2 regions of the Companilactobacillus alimentarius DSM 20249 genome follow, and region 2 is predicted to be linked to the other one. Evidence: predicted binding sites of a transcription regulator. Region 2 holds the regulator's gene; the other holds the start of a gene.
What was found. The regulator LexA, encoded in region 2, represses DNA repair genes until DNA is damaged. The targets are predictions, from matches to a motif close to CNAACANNTGTTNG.
Positions count from the first base shown of each region.

Region 1: a site for LexA is predicted at 2,209-2,222, ahead of LA20249_RS06900 (ATP-dependent DNA helicase). Genes of this name have one in related genera too.

Region 1 is NZ_CP018867.1:1,430,895-1,440,868, reverse strand. It holds gene LA20249_RS06920 (fluoride efflux transporter FluC) at 1-195, shown strand, start outside; gene LA20249_RS06915 (DUF805 domain-containing protein) at 208-633, shown strand; gene LA20249_RS06910 (SOS response-associated peptidase family protein) at 746-1,312, shown strand; gene LA20249_RS06905 (methyltransferase domain-containing protein) at 1,325-2,149, shown strand; gene LA20249_RS06900 (ATP-dependent DNA helicase) at 2,253-4,634, shown strand; gene LA20249_RS06895 (hypothetical protein) at 4,615-5,331, shown strand; gene LA20249_RS06890 (sce7725 family protein) at 5,328-6,248, shown strand; gene LA20249_RS06885 (NAD(P)-dependent oxidoreductase) at 7,029-7,889, opposite strand; gene LA20249_RS06880 (YitT family protein) at 8,031-8,882, shown strand; gene LA20249_RS06875 (NAD(P)H-dependent oxidoreductase) at 8,980-9,570, shown strand; gene LA20249_RS06870 (LTA synthase family protein) at 9,771-9,974, shown strand, end outside.
Region 2 is NZ_CP018867.1:809,663-819,636, reverse strand. It holds gene ffh (signal recognition particle protein) at 1-521, shown strand, start outside; gene rpsP (30S ribosomal protein S16) at 612-884, shown strand; gene rimM (ribosome maturation factor RimM) at 952-1,467, shown strand; gene trmD (tRNA (guanosine(37)-N1)-methyltransferase TrmD) at 1,467-2,195, shown strand; gene rplS (50S ribosomal protein L19) at 2,308-2,658, shown strand; gene LA20249_RS03945 (histidine phosphatase family protein) at 2,720-3,337, opposite strand; gene lexA (transcriptional repressor LexA) at 3,390-4,013, opposite strand; gene LA20249_RS03935 (DUF896 domain-containing protein) at 4,109-4,351, shown strand; gene LA20249_RS03930 (YneF family protein) at 4,414-4,632, shown strand; gene purE (5-(carboxyamino)imidazole ribonucleotide mutase) at 4,931-5,416, shown strand; gene purK (5-(carboxyamino)imidazole ribonucleotide synthase) at 5,409-6,539, shown strand; gene purC (phosphoribosylaminoimidazolesuccinocarboxamide synthase) at 6,543-7,250, shown strand; gene purS (phosphoribosylformylglycinamidine synthase subunit PurS) at 7,260-7,505, shown strand; gene purQ (phosphoribosylformylglycinamidine synthase subunit PurQ) at 7,506-8,180, shown strand; gene purL (phosphoribosylformylglycinamidine synthase subunit PurL) at 8,180-9,974, shown strand, end outside.

The DNA.
Region 1 (9,974 bases), 620 kb from region 2:
ACTGCACAAATTCATAATGGTGCGATATTATTACTAGTAGGAACCGGATTTTGTGGAGGGTTCACTACTTTTGGAACCTTTAATATGGAATTGAGTCAATTGTGGTTTCAACATCGTCTAAAAAGTTGTTTTTTATACTTTGTTTTAACTTATATTTTTGGTATCCTTGGTTTCATCATAGGTATTCATATTTAGGAGTAAAAAATAATGCAAATGAAAGAACAAGTTTGGAATGAAAGCTTCCGTCCAGGGATCTTTTCTTCTACGAAATTGTATTTTCAAGATTTATTTATAGGTGCAAAAAGAATGAGTCGCAAGGATTTTTGGTGGGGCTATTTAGGAATGACAATTGTATCCGGCATTATCATGGGAATCCTTGCTTTTGCTATTACCAAAATGCCAGTTGATGATTTTTATTGGAGCTCAATTATTGGAGTAGCTTTGGCAATTACGTATGGTTATTACCAAATTGCTATATTTACAGCGATAATCAGAAGATTACATGATCGGAAAATGCGTGGTTGGTGGGTATTGTTACCGATAATTCCATTTCTTGGAACAATTGTTTTGATAGTTTTGCTTTGCTTGCCACAAAGAGATTTTGGCAATCGTTTCCCTAAAGAACAAAATTGAAAATAAATGACTAATAGCGTGGAACAAGGTATGCTCGATTTCTATTTTTGAACAAGATGGGAAAATACTTTGTTCCGCTTTTGTATTGTGGGGCAATAATAGGAGGAAAATTATGTGTGGACGTTATATGTTTCAACCTGATAAGAATCCTGAAATAAAGCGTATTTATCAATTGGCTGTGAAAGCTGGTTACAATCCTAAAGTTGGCGAAGTCTTTCCTACAGATGAAACAGCCTTAATTGTTGCTGGAAAAAAACAGGTTGATGTCATTGGAATGAAGTGGGGCTTTCCCGGTTTCAAAAAAGGGCAGTCGATTATCAATGCTCGTTCTGAGACGGTTCAGAATAAGTCGATGTTTGCACAGTCATTTCAAAAACGCCGTTGTGTTTATCCAACCACAGGATTTTTTGAATGGAGTAAGAGTAAACAGAAGTATAAATTTAATTTTAGTAATGATCCTGAGACGTTATTTATAGCAGGTTGTTATAATTATTTTGATGGAGTTCCACAAAGTATTCTATTTACGACTCAGCCAAATGAATCGATGATTCAGATCCATGATCGAATGCCTTTGATACTTCAGAAAAATCAGATCAACGCTTGGATCTATGATGATAAATTTGCAGAACAATTTTTGTATCAGGCAATGCCTAAATTAATTTCGGAAGCAGAAGAATAAAGGACTGAATTCATGAATAGTAAAATAAGCAAGTTTAGTAACAGTGACCAATTTTTTCAATGTCCCATTTGTGGCACTAAATTGAGGTTAGAAGAGAATAGTTTGATGTGTGAACAAAATCATTGTTTTGATATTTCAAAAAAGGGTTTTGTTGATTTTATGTTGAACAATAGGCAAGAGAAAAATTACGATCTAGCTTCGTTTGAAAATCGCCATTTAATTTTGGAGCGAGGGATGTACGATCATATTGCTGACAAGTTGGTGACATTGATTGATGAGTTAAATATCGAATCCGTTTTAGACGTTGGTTGTGGCGAGGGTTATTATGCTAAGAAAATTGCTGAATCATCTAGAAATGTCTTAGCTTTTGATATTTCTAAGGATTCGATCCAATTGGCTGCTAAGGGAATGAACACGCCGGTGGAATGGTTCGTCGGTGACTTGGCTCATTTGCCTGTGCAAGATCAAGTAATTGATGGGATAATTGATATTTTCTCCCCAGCTAATTATCATGAATTCAATCGCATTTTGAAAAAAGATGGTTACATTTTAAAAGTTATACCGAATCAATATCATGTACAGGAATTACGTGCTCAAGCTAAAGATCAATTAAAGCAGGAAAAATATTCTAATAAAAAAGTTCTTGATTACTTTGAAGAGCATTACCAATTGGTTGACCAAATTGATGCTACTAAAACTTATCAAGTAACATCTGAGGAACGGTCAGCATTTATTAAGATGACTCCATTGTTGTTCAATGTTGATAATAGTTTGATTGATTGGACTAAGGTAACTGAAATTACTGTCGGATCAACAATTCTAGTAGGTAAGAGATAAAAGGAAGGTAAAAGTTTCTTTTATTTTTTTTGTCAAAATCAAAATTATACAGACAAATTCGAACGTATGTTTTACAATTATTAATATTATTAGGGGGCATTTGATGACGACTAAGATTGGAATTCGCCAATTAGTAGAATTTGTGTTGCGTAGTGGTGATTTGAATGAAACAAAGAATAGTCAAAATACTGCGCTAAATGGTGCTCGAATCCATCGTCGCCTACAAAAGCTGCGGAGTAAAGACAGCGATTATGAAAGTGAAGTCTATTTAAAAACTGAAGTTAAGATGAATGACACTAATTACTTAATATCTGGTCGTGCTGATGGTATTTTATTGAATCAAACTGCTTTGATCGAAGAAATTAAGACCTCAGATCAGCCATACGATGAACTGAGCGACAATACTTTGGAGTTGTACTGGGGACAGGTTAAGGTTTATGGATATCTGTTATTAAAAGATCATCCTGATTTAGACAGGGTAACGTTACGTTTGACTTATTTTCAGGTTAGTACGGAAGAAATTACGACCGATGAAAAAGAATTTTCCCAAACAGAATTAGACACTTTCTTTCAGGATTTGATTCATGAGTATGAGTACTGGTTAGTGTTACGAGCTAAATTACGAAAGACGCGGAATGATTCGATTAAAAAATTGGCATTTCCTTTTCCCAAGTTTCGTACAGGACAGCACGAATTAGCAGCGGCAGTTTATAAGACAATTTATTATCAAAAAAGATTGTTTGTTGAAGCACCAACAGGAACAGGTAAGACTATTTCTACATTATTTCCAGCAATTAAGTCGATGGGAGAAGAAAAGATTCAACGTCTGTTCTATTTGACGGCTAAACAGAGTACTCGCCACGTTGCTGAAGATGCCATTACTTTGATGGAAGATAAGGGGCTCAAGTTGAAGAGTATTACTTTAACTGCCAAGGATAAGATTCGCTTTATTGAACAGCAGGATGTTTTACCGGAAAAAGATCCTTTTATGATTGGATATTATGATCGTCTCAAGCCAGCTTTGGCAGATCTATTAACCAATGAAGACCTTATTACACGTGATGTGATTGAGAAATATGCCCGTAAGCATACGGTTGATCCGTTTGAGTTTTCTTTGGATGCGTCGCTTTTTTGTGATGTCATAATTTGTGATTATAATTATTTATTTGATCCATTAGTCTATCTACAGCGCTTTTTTATTGAAAAAGATACTGATAATTTCTTCTTGATTGATGAAGCACACAATTTAGTAAGTCGATCACGCGCTATGTACTCTGCTTCAATCAGCGATCAAAAGATAGCTAGTTTGTTGAGGGATGCTAGAAAAATTGATAATAAGGCTAGTGAAGATTTTCAAAAGCATTTAAAAAAAGTTCGACGGGTTTTCAATCGAATGAAAAAAGTTTTAAAAGAAGACGAACAAATTGAAAAGACAACTTCTGAACCACCAGATGAATTACTAAAAGTTTTAGGAAAATTCGATGATTTTTATGGAGAGTGGATGTCGGATCAGAAGCCGTCTGATTTTTTGGATAAAACGAAAGATTTCTTCTTTGACTGTCTGACATTCGTTAAAATTGGAGCGTTATATAACGATACATATAAAACGCGACTTTCACTAGAAGATAACAAACTAATGGTAAAGCAATTGTGTCTTGACCCCAGTGATTTTATTGACCAATCACTCAATCTAGGTTTAGGAGCAGTCCTTTTTTCAGCAACATTATCGCCGATGGAATATTATCAAAATGTTTTAGGAGGTAGCGATAATAGTTTGGCATATCGCTTGCCATCACCGTTTCCAGTACAAAATCAAGAAATACTTATTACACAATACATTCAAACGACTTATCGGCAACGAAAATTTAATCAAGAAAAGATAGTAATGAGTTTAAAAGCAATGATTGATGGTAAAAGAGGCAATTATCTCTTTTTCTTTCCATCGTATGGGTATTTACAACAGATTCGCGACGCGTTCGTTGCAGCTTTTCCAAAAGTAAAAACTGCTACTCAGACCAATGCAATGGATAATGTGGCACGACAAGCTTTTTTGGATCAGTTTCAAAGTGATGCTGATGATTCATTGGTCGGCTTTTGTGTTCTAGGAGGTATCTTTTCAGAAGGAATTGATTTACGTGGCGATAGATTGATTGGCGTAGCGATTGTAAGTGTCGGACTTCCTGGTTTGAGCGCGGAAAATAATTTAATTCGTGATTATTATGATCAAAAAAATGGGCGTGGTTTTGAATATGCATATCAAATGCCAGGAATGAATAATGTTTTGCAAGCAGCGGGCCGATTGATTAGGGGAAGTCGTGACACGGGAATAATCTTATTATTAGATCAACGTTTCACAAGTGCTCGTTATACAAAACTTTTTCCACAGCATTGGCGATTCTATAAACGTATAGCGTCGTTACAACAATTGAGTAACAATGTGGATAATTTTTGGAAGGAAAGGCAAAATGAAGACAAAGCTAACTAAAGATTTAGAAAAAACACTTTATCAATACTGTCTAGAACAAGGTTCATATGTAGTTGAAGAAGTCGTCATGCCGGATAAAAAAGGAATTGTGGATACTTTGAGTTATCAACAATTAGCTGATAACCAAATTGAATGGCGTTGCTATGAATTAAAGGTAACTAAAGCTGATTTTCATTCTAAGGCTAAGTTATCATTTATTGGCAATTATAATTATTTTGTTTTACCCCAAAAATTATACTTAGAAATTCAAGATGAGATTCCTAGTCGTATTGGCGTCTTGATCTATCGTGCTTTTGATAAAAAAGCTGTGGAAGCTACACCTCAAAATCTTAGAGCACCAGGATTTTTGACGATAGCTAAAAAAGCTCAATTTCAAGATTTACAAGTTGATGAGGCACAATTAACTAGCCATTTTGTGGCGTCGCTTTTTCGAGAAGTCGACAAGGCTAAAAAAGTGGAAAAAGGTTTACAATTGTATTCTGACGATAAACTTTTCAAAGAATTGCGAAAGCGTCAAAAAACAGGATATGATGTCTATAATCCGGATAAAAATTTGTACGACCGCTTTGTCGCTGATTTGCGTGATGAGGCAATTGATGGTTTACAGGATGAATTGGATGCTCGTAACGCTGAATGTCAAGAATTGAAATTAAAATTGCAAAAGTACAATCAGCCTAATTTGGAGGATAAAATATGATTTATTATCCTTATTTTCGGGGGCGAATGTACGATCTTTTAGCTTTGAAAGAGTTGGTTGAACAAGAAGATTTGAGTTCTAAAATAGTTCCAATAATTGAACCAGTTCGCGATTCCAAAGAATTGCAACAGACTGTTAGGACTTTCATATCAAAAAAGCAGCCTTTTAGCGTTATTGCCAATCCCCAAGTGAGTTTATATGGTTTAAATGATACAAAGATTTATCCAGTACCAAAGGTTACCGACTTAGATTTTTATCATCCCAGTGCGATTCTAGCGGCTGATTTTAACAGTGATTTCGTTAAAACAAGAAATCAACAACAATCACTATTGATTGTGAAAAATCATGAATTGCTTAAAGCTTATCAGAAGACGCGCGTTTTACAGACTGTGGATAAGGTGTTAATTCCTGATGTAGCGAGAATGAAACGACTTGTGAAAACTGATAAGTCAGTGAGTTTGACTGATCCGATGACTTTTGTACGTCATGTAGAAGATTATGGCTTGTTGAACGATGAGTTCTTTGAACCAGCCAGTTGGTATCATCAAATTGATTTTAATGGCTTTAGCGATTATTCCATGGTCGGTCATGTTTATTTCGATAAAGGGATGCCGTCCAGAGCAATTGCACTTCATTTGATCTATGCCACAAAGGAGGGAAATTTACGAATTCATCATTTTGTTTCAGATAGTAATCAAACAATGGGTGGACAAAAGCAGAAGTTCTTTGAAGCCTTAGGTAAGATGGTACCTTGGGTCGATGAGAATATTAAAGGATTGAATTTGACACCAGCCGTGCAACAATTACTGAATTATTATCAAGGTGAAAAATTTCCTGGTTTAGGAATTGTTAAAAAACTGTCACTCATGCACCATTTGCAGTTAATGAATCGCTTGTTAAATTTGGAATTTGATTAAAATTTCGTTCCTTCTTCAAGCAATTCAAAAATAAAACAGCATCTATTTATTAAATCCTACCGATTGTTAGAATCGATGTGAAATTTAAATAGAAGCTGTTTTTTGAATTAATTGAGATAAGAGATTCCCAGTTGCCTTTCGTTCTCTGATTGAAACGAACTGCGGACGACAATCTCTTGCGGTTTACTACAGTCTGAAAGCCACATGCAAAAGTCGCATGTAATTTTCAGACTTAGGTAAATCCTCAGAGATTCCCGGTTGTCCTCCGTTCTCTGATTGAAACGAACTACAGGCAACAATCTCTTGCGGTTTACTACAGTCTGAAAACCACATGCAAAAGTCGCATGTAATTTCCAGACTTAGGTAAATCCTCAGAGATTCCCGGTTGTCCTCCGTTCTCTGATTGAAACGAACTACAGGCAACAACCTCTTGCGGTTTACTACAGTCTGAAAACCACATGCAAAAGTCGCATGTAATTTCCAGACTTAGGTAAATCCTCAGAGATTCCCGGTTGTCCTCCGTTCTCTGATTGAAACGAACTACAGGCAACAATCTCTTGCGGTTTACTACAGTCTGAAAACCACATGCAAAAGTCGCATGTAATTTCCAGACTTAGGTAAATCCTCAGAGATTCCCGGTTGTCCTCCGTTCTCTGATTGAAACGAACTACAGGCAACAATCTCTTGCGGTTTACTACAGTCTGAAAACCACATGCAAAAGTCGCATGTAATTTCCAGACTTAGGTAAATCCTCAGAGATTCTCGGTTGCCTTCCGTTCTCTACCAAAGTTTAATTAAGGCTTGTGTTCCGTCGTTTCCTAAGTCCTTTTCGTCGACTAATTTTTCGTATAACTTTTTAGCCTGAGCGGTTGCGGGCAAATTGAGGTGCATTTTTTCGCTTTCGTCTAAGGCAACTCTTAAATCTTTTAGGAAATGTTTTGAATAAAATCCTGGTTTGAAGTCGCCTTTTAGGATTCTTGGTCCATAATTTTCTAGGCTCCAGTTGTCTCCACCGCCACCTTCGACGGTTTCCAAAACGGATTGTAGATCTAGTCCAGCGGCTTTGGCGTAAACGAACATTTCTGTTAAGCCGGTCATTGTCCCAGCAATCATTATTTGGTTAGCCATTTTAGCATGTTGACCGGCACCGTATGTTCCGAAGTAGTGATTGGTCTTGCCGATAATTTTAAAGATTGGTTGTAGTTCTTGGTAGGCTTTTTTTGAACCTCCGACCATGATAGTTAAATTACCTTCACGGGCTCCGACGTCTCCACCGGAAACTGGGGCATCTAAAGTTTCTACGCCGACTTTTTCAGCTTTTTCACCAATTTTTTTAGCTAGAGTGGGGGTGCTAGTTGTCATGTCGACGATGATTTTACCCTTGCCTAGGCCAGAAAAAATACCATTGTCCTTGAAATAAACATCTTCGACATCTTGTGGAAATCCAACCATGGTAAAAATAATATCGGCACTTTCAGCCACATCTTTGGGATCGGCGAACCATTTAGCTCCCTTAGCAATCAATGGTTCTGCCTTGGATTTTGTTCTTGTATAAATATCAACATTATAATTGGCGTTTAATAGATTGTTTATAATACCGCTACCCATAACACCAGTACCAATGAAACCAATTTTTTGCATAGAAATTCCTCCAATCACGAATTAATTATATTATACGAAAAATTTTGCCAGTAGTGATATGCTTAGTCTGTTTTTTTATTGGTCTTGTTTGCTATAATTCATGTAACAGAGAATTAAATTTATGAAAAAGGAGGGAAACTTATGAAATTTGTGAAAAATTATTATAAAAGTATTTTTGCGGCTCTTTTTTATGGAATTACCTCGGCTTTAGGAATCCAATTGTTGTTACAACCAGCAAAACTTTATACTGCAGGTGTAACTGGTGCTGCTCAGTTAATTGTTAACTTGTTGAATGAGTTTTCACATATGAGTACGCCAGTTTATTTTTGGTATGCTTTGTTAAACCTGCCGTTGGTTATTTTGGCTTGGTTTAAATTGGGTAAAAAATTTACGATCTTGTCGATTATTTCAATCGTGTCGGCTTCGTTCTTTATCTTGGTAATTCCACTCCATCCGATAACAAATGATCCATTACTTTCATCTGTATTTGGTGGCATTCTATCAGGTGCTGGAATTGGACTCTGCTTCCGTTATGGTTTTTCAACTGGAGGAACTGATATTATTGCATTGATTGTTCAAAGAAGTACTGGTCGGACTGTCGGTCAGGTCAGTTTTGCGGTGAATGCAGTAATCATTACAATTGCTGGTTTTACTTTTGGTTGGGAATTGGCTTTGTATACAATTATTTCAATTTATATTACAAATATGGTAGTCGACAAGATGTATATTCAACAACAAAAAATTACTGTTACAGTTTATACACATAAGATTGATCAGATCTCTCAACAATTGCTTAAGTCACTCAATCGTGGATTAACGCTTGATTATCACTTAAAGGGCGCCTATTCAGGTGAAGAAATTGGTTCTATTACGATGGTTTTGACGAAATTTCAATTGTTCTTTGCTAAAAAGATCATTCTTGATGTAGATCCTGAAGCATTTATTAATATTCAACCTACAATGTCGATTGCCGGTAAATTCAATGATAATTAAAATGATTTTGGATAATTATTTTAACGTTAATTGAAAGCACAACTCCCCGGAAAAATAATATACTAATCTTAGTTATTTATGAGGAGATATTTTATAAATGAAAACAATTATTTATGCTCATCCAAACGCTAGCAGTTTCAATCATGAGATCCTAAATAGATTGTCGAATCATCTTTCCAGAAATGATGAAGAGTATCAGATAATCGATTTGTATGAGGATGGCTTTGACCCAGTTCTTTCTGCAAAAGATTTGGCAACTTATAGCCAGGGGAAAACTCATGATCCATTAGTGAAAAAGTATCAGCGCCAAATTCTCAATTCGAGTGAACTGATTTTTATCTTTCCCATTTGGTGGCACAATATGCCAGCAATGTTAAAAGGTTTCTTTGATAAAGTAATGCTAAGTGGTTTTGCTTACGACGAAACTGCTGAATGGAAAGGGTTGTTGACTAATATTGAAAGAGCAGTCGTTATAACGACCTCAGCTACAACTAAAGATTATCTAGTCAATAATTGCGGCGACCCTATCCAAAACGTTTTTATTAAACGTACTCTAGTTGATGTTGGATTGAATCCTAAAGAAACTCGTTGGATACATGTTGGAAAAGTTAACCAAATCAGTGCCGATGAACGTCAGAAGTTTTTAAACAATTTTATAAAACAATATGAAAATAAAATTAAAATGTAATCTTAAAGGAGTGTTTCGAGAATATTTATTCTGGAACATTCCTATTTTATTCATTATGATTCAAAACATAAATAAATTTATGAGGTAATTTTGGAAAAGACTTTTTTTGAATACTTTGAGAAAAATTATAGATATTAATGAAAATTGGTTTAATATATAATGTAATTGTATCAAGGGATATAAATGAGGATGTATTGTCAATGAGAAGAAAATTTAATTTCATAGGTTTAGTACAATTTATTTTTATGATTTTATCAGCTTTTGTAGTCGGCTTTATTTTGAATTTTGCCCAAACAAATGATTTGATATTTTCTAAGCAAATAGTATTCCAATCCAACGTTAATACCTATTTGTTAACCGTTTTAATATTATTTTTAATATATTTAGGCTTGTATGGCTTATTT
Region 2 (9,974 bases):
AAAAGGCTCAGACTGATTACGACGAAAAACAAGCTAAGCAAGTTGCAGAAAAAATTCGTGAGAATAGTTTTGACTTCAATGATTTTATTGATCAAATGGACCAGATTCAAAAAATGGGTCCACTAGATGAAATTATGAAGATGATTCCAGGTATGGCTAATAATCCTCAATTAGCCAACATCAATATTGGTGAAAAAGATATTGCCCATTTAAAAGCAATCGTCTTTTCGATGACACCTCAAGAGCGTGAAAATCCTGATATGTTGAATCCTTCGAGAAGAAGAAGAATTGCAAAGGGTTCCGGTCAAAGCGTGCAGTATGTTAACAGAATGATCAAACAATTTAAGCAGTCACGTGAAATGATGAATAAGATGAGTAAAGGTAACATGGCTGGAATGGATCAATTGATGGGCAATGGAATGCAAGGACGTTTGGGTAAGATGGCTATGCATTCAATGGTCAGAAAGAGTAAGAAGCGTAAAAAGAAACGCTTAAAGAAAATCAAACGTTTCAAATCGTAAAAAAATCAAGTGGTGTAAAGAAAAAAACTTTACAGCACTCTTTTTTTTGTGTATACTAACGAAGTTAAGTATTTAGGAGGAAACAAATACATGTCAGTTAAAATTAGAATGAAACGTATGGGTAGTAAGTTACGCCCATTTTATAGATTAGTTGTTGCAGATTCACGTTCACCACGTGATGGCCGCTTTATCGAACAAGTTGGTTACTACAACCCAATCTCACAACCAGAAGAAATCAAACTTGATGATGACAAGATCGTTGAATGGTTAAACAAAGGTGCACAACCTTCAGATACAGTTCGTCACTTGTTGAAACAACATGGTATTATGCAAAAGTTCCATGAAAGCAAGTATACAAAATAGTAATTTTGATGGGACCAGACGAAACTATGTTTTGTCTCGGTCCTATTTTATTTATTGCGGAGGAAAAATGGCTGAAAAATTATATCGAGTTGGTACTATTGTCAATACGCATGGTATTAAAGGCGAATTAAAAGTCGTTCCAATTACAGATTTTCCAGAAGATCGTTTTAAAAGTGGTTCCAAGTTATTCTTTAAAAAGAATAAGACTACTGAAGAGTTCATCGTTGAATCAGCCCGTAAGCACAAACAATTTGTGCTTTTAAAGTTGAAAGGCTATGACAATATCAATGACGTTGAAAAGTATGTTAAGTCAGAATTGTTTGCCGAAGGCGAGCTTACTTCGGAGTTAAATGACGGCGAGTTTCTTTATAAACAAATTATTGGATTAAAAGTTGTGGATAAGGAATTAGGCGAAATTGGTCAGATAACTGAAATCATGGAATTAGGATCAAATGACGTGTGGGTCGTTAAAGGAACTAAGTATAAGGAAGTCCTTTTGCCTTATATTAAGGATGTTATTAAGAAAGTCGATCTCGACAAAAAAGTTGTTGAGGTTGAAATACCGGATGGATTGATAGATTAATGGATATTACAATTTTAAGCATTTTTCCAAGAATGTTTCAGGCACTAAATGAGTCTTTGATTGGTAAAGCTCAGGAACGTGGATTAGTCAATATTGACGTAGTTGATTTTCGTGACTTTACAACTAACAAGCAACATCATGTCGATGACACAACCTACGGCGGTGGAGCAGGGATGTTGTTGCAAGCACAGCCTATTTATGATGCTATGGAACACGTTGAAGCAAAAAAGCCGGGCAAAAAAAGAGTCGTCTTATTAGATCCAGCAGGAAAAACCTTCAACACGAAAATGGCACGTGATTTTGCCAAGGAAGACCAATTAGTTTTTATTTGCGGTCATTATGAAGGTTTTGATGAGCGGGTAAAGGATTTAGTGACTGATGAAGTTTCAATTGGAGATTATATCTTAACGGGTGGAGAATTACCTACGATGAGTATGATTGATGCAACTTTACGATTCGTGCCTGGAGTTCTTGGTAATTCATTTTCTGCAGAAGAGGAGTCATTCTCTAATGGATTACTAGAATACCCTCAATACACTAAGCCGGCCGATTTCCGCGGTAAAAAGGTCCCTGAGGTATTAACTAGTGGGGATCATGAAAAGATTCGTCTTTGGCGCTTAACGCAAGCTTTGAAGAAGACTTTAGAACGTCGTCCTGATTTATTAGAAACAGCTAAACTGACTGATGAAGAAAAAAAGCTTTTGCGTGAAATTCGTCAAAATAGATAGTTTACAATTTCGTTCAAATAAAGTATCATTGTAAGAGTGTTTGGACACATATTAACGATATTCCGCTGTATGTCAGAGATATATAAGAGTGTCGAATAGGGAGAAATTATTAATGAATAACTTAATTCAAGATATTACTAAAGAACAATTACGTTCTGACATTCCTGACTTTCGTAGTGGTGACACTGTTCGTGTACATGCTAAGGTTGTCGAAGGTAGCCGTGAACGTATTCAATTATTTGAAGGTGTCGTAATCAAGAGACATGGTTCAGGTATCAGTGCTACATACACTGTTCGTAAGATGAGTAATGGTGTTGGTGTTGAAAGAACATTCCCATTAAACACACCACGTGTTGAACAAATCGAAGTTATCAGACATGGTCGTGTACGTCGTAGCAAGCTTTACTACCTACGTGCTCGTACAGGTAAGGCTGCTCGTATTAAAGAACTCCGTCGCGACTAATTTAATACAGCATAATTAAAAAACTCTAACAACAAGTTTGAACTTGTTATTAGAGTTTTTTTTAGTTAGCTAGTTGATTATAGTATTCTAAGTAAAATTCAGTTGGTGATAAGCCGATGATTTTAGTCACACTAGTGTTTCTAGGTTCGGGAATACTCATCATATCTTTGGGCTGCAAAATGCCTAAAGCAGCCGCCTTAATTGTGAAACCATGAGTAACACAAATGATTTTTTCGTCAGGGAATTTAGCTACAGAATCTAGTAAAAAACTATTGACGCGTTTAATTACGTCGGTAAACTTTTCGCCCTCAGTGGCATAATTAGAATAGATTGGCTTGGCGTCATTCCAGTAATCGTTATAAGCATCAGGATAAGCCTTTCTTAAATCAGCATTTTTTCTTCCATCCCATTGACCATAGGAAATTTCTCTTAGTCGATTATCATAAGTGATTGGCAAATTAGTAGAAGAATTTAAAATATCAGCTGTCTGTTGGGCCCTTTTTAAGGGACTACAGATAATTCGATCAGCAAAACTGATATCAAATTTATCTTTTAAAGTTTTGGCCTGCTCTTGTCCATGTTCATTTAAATATGTGATTTCAGTATTAATATTGCCTTGTTTCATTTTTAGAACATTTGCCTTGGTCTGTCCGTGGCGAATTAGGTAGAATTCAGTCATTTGTTGCTCCTTTTCGATAAAAAAAGCCACTCACAATTGTAAGTGGTTAGAATTAAAAGATTTGTGAACGATATAATCCAACAACTTTACCAATTATTTCGACACTATCTAAAATAATTGGGTCCATTGTATCGTTTTCAGGTTGTAGGCGGTAATGTCCATTTTCTTGATAGAATCTCTTACATGTAGCCTCAATATCCTCAGTCATAGCAATTACGATTTCGCCATTGTTAGCAAAGTTTTGCTCATGTACAATAACGTGATCACCATCATAAATTCCACAGTTAATCATACTTTCGCCATGAATCTCAAGCATGAATAATTCACCGGACTCACGATTAAGGTCAGGTGGAATTGGGAAGTAACCATCAGGATTACGTTCAGCTGTGATTGGCTGACCCGCAGCGACAGCACCCAAAATAGGGATCTGTTTAGATTTGATACCGATAGAATTCAAACCGGCACCAGTTAATTCAATTGCCCTAGGTTTAGTAGGGTCGCGTTGAATGAAACCTTTCTTCTCGAGACGAGATAGGTGACCATGGACCGTCGATGTAGACGATAGATTCACCGCTTCACAGATCTCTCTGACAGTTGGTGGATAGCCATGTTCATCTAAATAATCATAAATACATTGTAAAATTTGTGACTGTTTAGAGCCTTCAGCTTTTGACATTAGAACACCTCATTGTTAATATCTTAGTTAGATTGTATCAAAATATAGGTGCAAGTTCAAACAAGTGTTCGATATAATAAGGGGAATTGAAAATTATGAACGAACAAGAGAAATTATTAAAAAGAATCAACGAACTAGCTCACAAAGCTAAGGACGGAACAATTACTAAAGAAGAAGAAGATCAGCAAGCTGAGCTTAGAAAAGAATATTTAAAGAACTTTCGAGCAAGTTTTAGATCACAACTAGAAATGACTCGTGTCTTTGATAAGCAAGGAAATGAGGTCACTCCCGAAAAAGTTAGAGAAATTCAACGTAAAAAGGGACTTCGTGACGATTAACACTTTCAATTAGTAGTTTTTTTTTGTAATATTAGTAGATGTATGGAAAGGGTGAAACATAAATGGGAACAACAATAATCGTTGGTATCTTAGCCTTATTAATCGGATTAGTCGGCGGATTCTTTATTGCCAGATGGTATATGAAGAAATACTTCCAAGATAATCCACCAATTAGTGCGGATATGATCAAACAAATGATGGCCCAAATGGGACAAAAACCATCACAAAAGAAGCTTAACCAATTAATGAGTACTATGAAAGCTTCACAAAAGAAGAAGTAGGAAAAGCTTTTGAGATTGAAATAACTCTCAGATATTTAATGAAAATAGGTCCAATAACTCGATTTCGGGTTATTGGACCTATTTTTGTGGAATTAATTTATATAAGTTTAGAATTTCTAAAAACAAATAGTTCGTTTATTATTGGCTATAAAAATTAATAATGTTTAAAAATATCCATTTGAAAACGATATATACGAACAATATTTAGCATTTTTAGAATTAAATACGTATTTTGTGTTGAAAGAATTTTCATAAATTGATAGAATTTGGTTACCAAGAACAGAAGGGTGGAAAACTAATGAATGATGTAGCAGTAGTTATGGGCTCAATTTCAGATTTGAAAATTATGCAGAATACTTTAGACGTCTTAAAAGAACTTCAAGTCAGCTATGAAGTCAAAGTGATTTCAGCACATCGAATGCCACAAGAGATGCTAAATTTTGCCAACAATGCTGAAAACAACGGTTTTAAAGTGATTGTGGCAGGTGCTGGGGGAGCAGCACATTTGCCAGGTATGATTGCTTCATCTACTAGTCTTCCGGTGATTGGCGTTCCGGTTCCATCTAAGTATCTAAAAGGGATGGATTCTTTATTGTCAATCGTCCAAATGCCAGCGGGTGTTCCTGTCGCAACAGTTTCTATCGGTGAAGCTGGAGCTAAGAACGCTGCTATCCTAGCAACGAAGATTTGTGCTTTGAATAATCGTCAATATGCTATTTCATTGGAAGATTACGTGCAAGCTATGCATGATCAATCATTAGAAAGTGGGAAAAATCTTGAATAAAGCAATTTTACCTGGTTCTACAATTGGGATCATTGGCGGAGGGCAATTGGGACAAATGATGGCTCTTTCAGCTAAAGAGATGGGATATAAGGTTATCATTTTAGATCCAACGGCAAATTGCCCGGCAGCACAAGTTTCAGATGACCAGATTGTTGCCAATTATGATGATTTGGAAAAATTAATTGCCTTAGCTAAGCGTTGCGATGTATTGACTTACGAATTTGAAAATGTCGACGCTGAAACGATTGCTGAAGTTAAAAAGTACACTCAGGTGCCACAAGGAACCAAAGCTTTAAGCATTACCCAAAACAGAATTTTAGAAAAAAATTTTATTGAAGAAAATGATTTTAGAACCGTTCCCCATGTTGTTATAAAAAATATTTTTGAATACCATCGAGCAATTGAAAAATTACAGGCTCCGGTGATTATCAAGACGATTACGGGCGGGTATGACGGTAAAGGACAAATTCTAGTGACAGATCCTGAAAATGTCTGCTTCGCAGAAATTGAACACTTATTGATGCAAGGTCCTTGTCTTGTTGAAAAAAAAATCAATTTGAAAAAAGAAGTTTCGGTTGTCGTCTCTGCTAATAGTCAAGGTCAGACTTCAGTTTTTCCAGTGATCGAAAATATTCATCGAGATAATATTTTACATTTAAGCAATTGTCCGGCGGCAATCAGTTCCAAGGCTAGTCAGCTCATTTATCAGATTGGAGAAAAATTAGCTCAGAATTTAGAACTAGTTGGGACGATGTGCATCGAATTTTTCATTTCAACCGATGATGAAGTTTTTGTTAATGAAATTGCTCCAAGACCGCATAACTCAGGCCATTTAACTATTGAAGCTTGTAATGTTTCACAATTTGAAGCTCATATTCGTGGCGTTTGTAATTTAGCAATGCCCAAAGTTGAACTATTAAAGTCGGCTGTGATGGTCAACCTTTTGGGTCAACATTTATTAAAAGCTAAAGAAGAATTGCCTGATCATGCAGGGTGGCATTTCCATGACTATGGTAAAGCTGAAATAAAGAATAATCGCAAAATGGGACATATCACTATTTTGACTGAAAAGATTGAACAAGAGAAACAAGCAATTGACAAAAATTTAATTTGGGATGTGTAGGTCATGGCAGAAAATAAATTGCTTTATGAAGGCAAAGCTAAGAACGTTTATCAAACAGAAAATGATGACGAATTATTGATGGTCTATAAAGATCAAGCAACGGCCTTTAATGGTAAGAAAAAAGAAGAATTACCTGGTAAAGGTGTATTAGATTGTCAGATTTCAGCCTTAGTATTCGATTATTTGATCAAGAATGGAATTGAAACACATCTGATCAAGAATTTATCAGATCACGAACAATTGGTGAAGAGTAGTGAAGTTTTCCCACTAGAAGTCGTTTTACGAAATATTACTTCGGGAAGTTTAGTTAAAAAATTTCAAGTTGAAAGTGGTCTGCGTTTAAGTGATCCCATTATCGAATTTTATTATAAAAGCGATGCTTTAGACGATCCTTTCATTAATGATTCCCAAGTTAAAGCCTTACGAATTGCTAACGATGAAGAAATCGCCTTCATTAAGCAAATGACTCTGAAAATAAATCAATTATTAGTACCATTCTTCTCCAAAAGTGGATTTGACTTAGTCGACTTCAAATTAGAATTTGGAAAAGTAAATGGAAAAATCATTTTGGTGGATGAATTTTCTCCAGATAATTGTCGTCTTTGGGATAAGAAAAGCCACGATTCAATGGATAAAGATGTTTTTCGTAAGCATGAAGGTGACTTAGTAAAAACTTATTTAGAAGTTCTAAAACGATTAGCAATGCGATAGGAGAAAATGATGAAATTAGTAAAAGTTTATGTGACACTGAAAACCTCAGTTCTGGATGCTCAAGGGGAAGCAATTAAATCAGCTATTCAAACCATGGGATATGATCACGTTTCGCAAGTTTCTATGGGTAAGTACTTTGAATTACGTTTTGATGATTACTCTCAATTGGATCAAGATGTCGATGCAATTTGCGATGAATTACTGACTAATCCTAATATCGAAACTTATCGTTATGAAATTGTGGAGGAAAAATAGATGAAGTTTGCAGTAGTGAATTTTCCTGGTTCCAACTGTGATATGGATCTCTATTATGCAATTAAAGATGGTATTAATGAAGAAGCTGAATTAGTTGATTACCGACAGAAAAGTCTGAATGGTTTCGATGGTGTCTTGATTCCGGGTGGCTTTTCATATGGAGATTATTTGCGTAGTGGAGCTATTGCTGTCCATGCACCAATTATTTCGGAAATTATCCGTTTTGCTAATGAAGGAAAAATCGTGTTGGGTATCTGTAATGGTTTTCAAATTTTAACAGAATTGCATTTATTGCCCGGTGCCTTAATTCAAAATGAAAAAAGTCGTTTTATCTGTGAAACGACGACTTTAATAGTTGAAAATAACCGGACAGCCTTTACCAATCAATATGAAAAAGATCAACGCCTGCAAATTCCTGTTGCTCACGGAGAAGGTAGATATTTCTGTGATGAAAAAACTTTGAAGAGTTTACAAGAAAATGAACAGATTGTTTTTAGATATGACAAGAATATTAACGGAAGCGTGCAACAGATTGCCGGAGTAACCAACAAACGTAAAAATGTTCTGGGAATGATGCCACATCCAGAAAGGGCTATGGAACAGATTTTGGGTTCCGATGATGGACTCAAATTGTTCCAATCAATAATCAATTATCAGGTAAGGGTGAATAATTAATAATTGAACCTACTGCAAAAGAAATTAAAGATTCCAAACTGTATCAAAAATGGGGTTTGAGTGATACAGAATACCAGTTGATTTGTGAGAAAATTCTAAATCGGTTACCCAATTATACAGAAACAGGATTGTACTCCGTTATGTGGAGTGAACACTGTTCATATAAGAATTCTAAAAAAGTTTTGAGAAAGATGCCTAACAAGAGTGATCGAGTATTAGCTGGTCCTGGCGAGGACGCTGGTATTTTAGACATTGGCGATGGTCAAGCGGTAGTCTTTAAAGCTGAAAGTCACAATCATCCTTCAGCGGTTGAACCTTATCAAGGAGCAGCTACAGGTGTTGGAGGTATCATTAGAGATATTTTTTCTATGGGTGCAGAACCGATTGCCCTATTAAACAGTTTGAAATTTGGACCATTGGACAATGGTAAAACTAAACATTTAGTTGATGAAGTTGTGGCAGGAATTGGCGGTTATGGAAATTGTATTGGATTGCCAACAGTTGGTGGAGAAATTTCTTTTGAAAAATGTTATGAAAATAACCCTCTCGTTAATGCTATGTGTGTTGGACTTTTGAATAAGACTGATTTCAAACATGGAACAGCTAGTGGCGAAGGAAATCTGATCGTTTATGTTGGAGCTAAAACTGGTCGCGATGGGATTCATGGAGCCACATTTGCTTCAGATGAATTCACTGATACTAAAAACAAACAACGTTCAGCAGTACAAGTTGGAAATCCCTTTATTGAAAAACTATTGATGGATGCTTGTGTAGAAATCATTGAACAACATCCAGAATGGGTTTTAGGAATTCAAGACATGGGTGCTGCAGGGTTAGTCTCTTCAACAGCCGAAATGGCATCAAAAGCTGGCAGTGGACTGGTTTTGAAACTAGATGATGTTCCCCAGCGTGAAACTGAAATGTCAGCTTATGAAATGATGCTTTCAGAGTCACAAGAACGGATGGTCTTGTGTATTAAGCCCCAGTTTAAAACTAAAGTCTTAGATTTCTTTAAACATTTTGAACTAGATGCAGTGGTGATCGGACACGTAACTGCCGATAAACAATATAAAATTTATCATCATGAGAAATTAGTGACCGATATTCCAGTAGAGAGTTTGACCGAAGACGTGCCAGAATATGATCGTCCTGAAATAGAACCAAAACGTATCAAAGAAAATCAGAGTTATCATTTCCAACCACAAATTGAGTCTTTGGAGAATACTTGGCAAGAAATGCTCCAACGACCAAATATCGCAAGTAAACGTCATTTTTATCAAACTTATGATGCACAAGTCAAAGCTAATACACTAATAACTCCAGGTAGTGATGCAGGCGTAATAAGAATTCGTGGTACTAAAAAAGCCATTGCAATGACAAATGACAGTAATTCTAAGTACGTTTATTTAAATCCATACGTTGGTGGTCAAATTGCCGTTATGGAAGCAGCTCGAAATATCGTTGCCAGTGGTGGCCAACCAATCGGTATTACAGATTGCTTGAACTATGGAAATCCTGAGAATCCAGAAGTTTTCTGGGAATTGGATAAGAGCGTTGAAGGAATCGCCAGTGCTTGTCGAGAAATTGATACTCCCGTAATTTCAGGGAATGTGTCACTCTACAACGAATACAACGATGAGGCCATTTATCCTAGTCCTATGATTGGGATGGTCGGATTGATTGACGATTTACAGAAAGTAACGACTATTGCCTTTAAAAATGCTACGGACCTGATTTATCTAGTTGGTAAAACTACTGATGATTACAACGGCTCCGAAATTCAATTGCAACAGA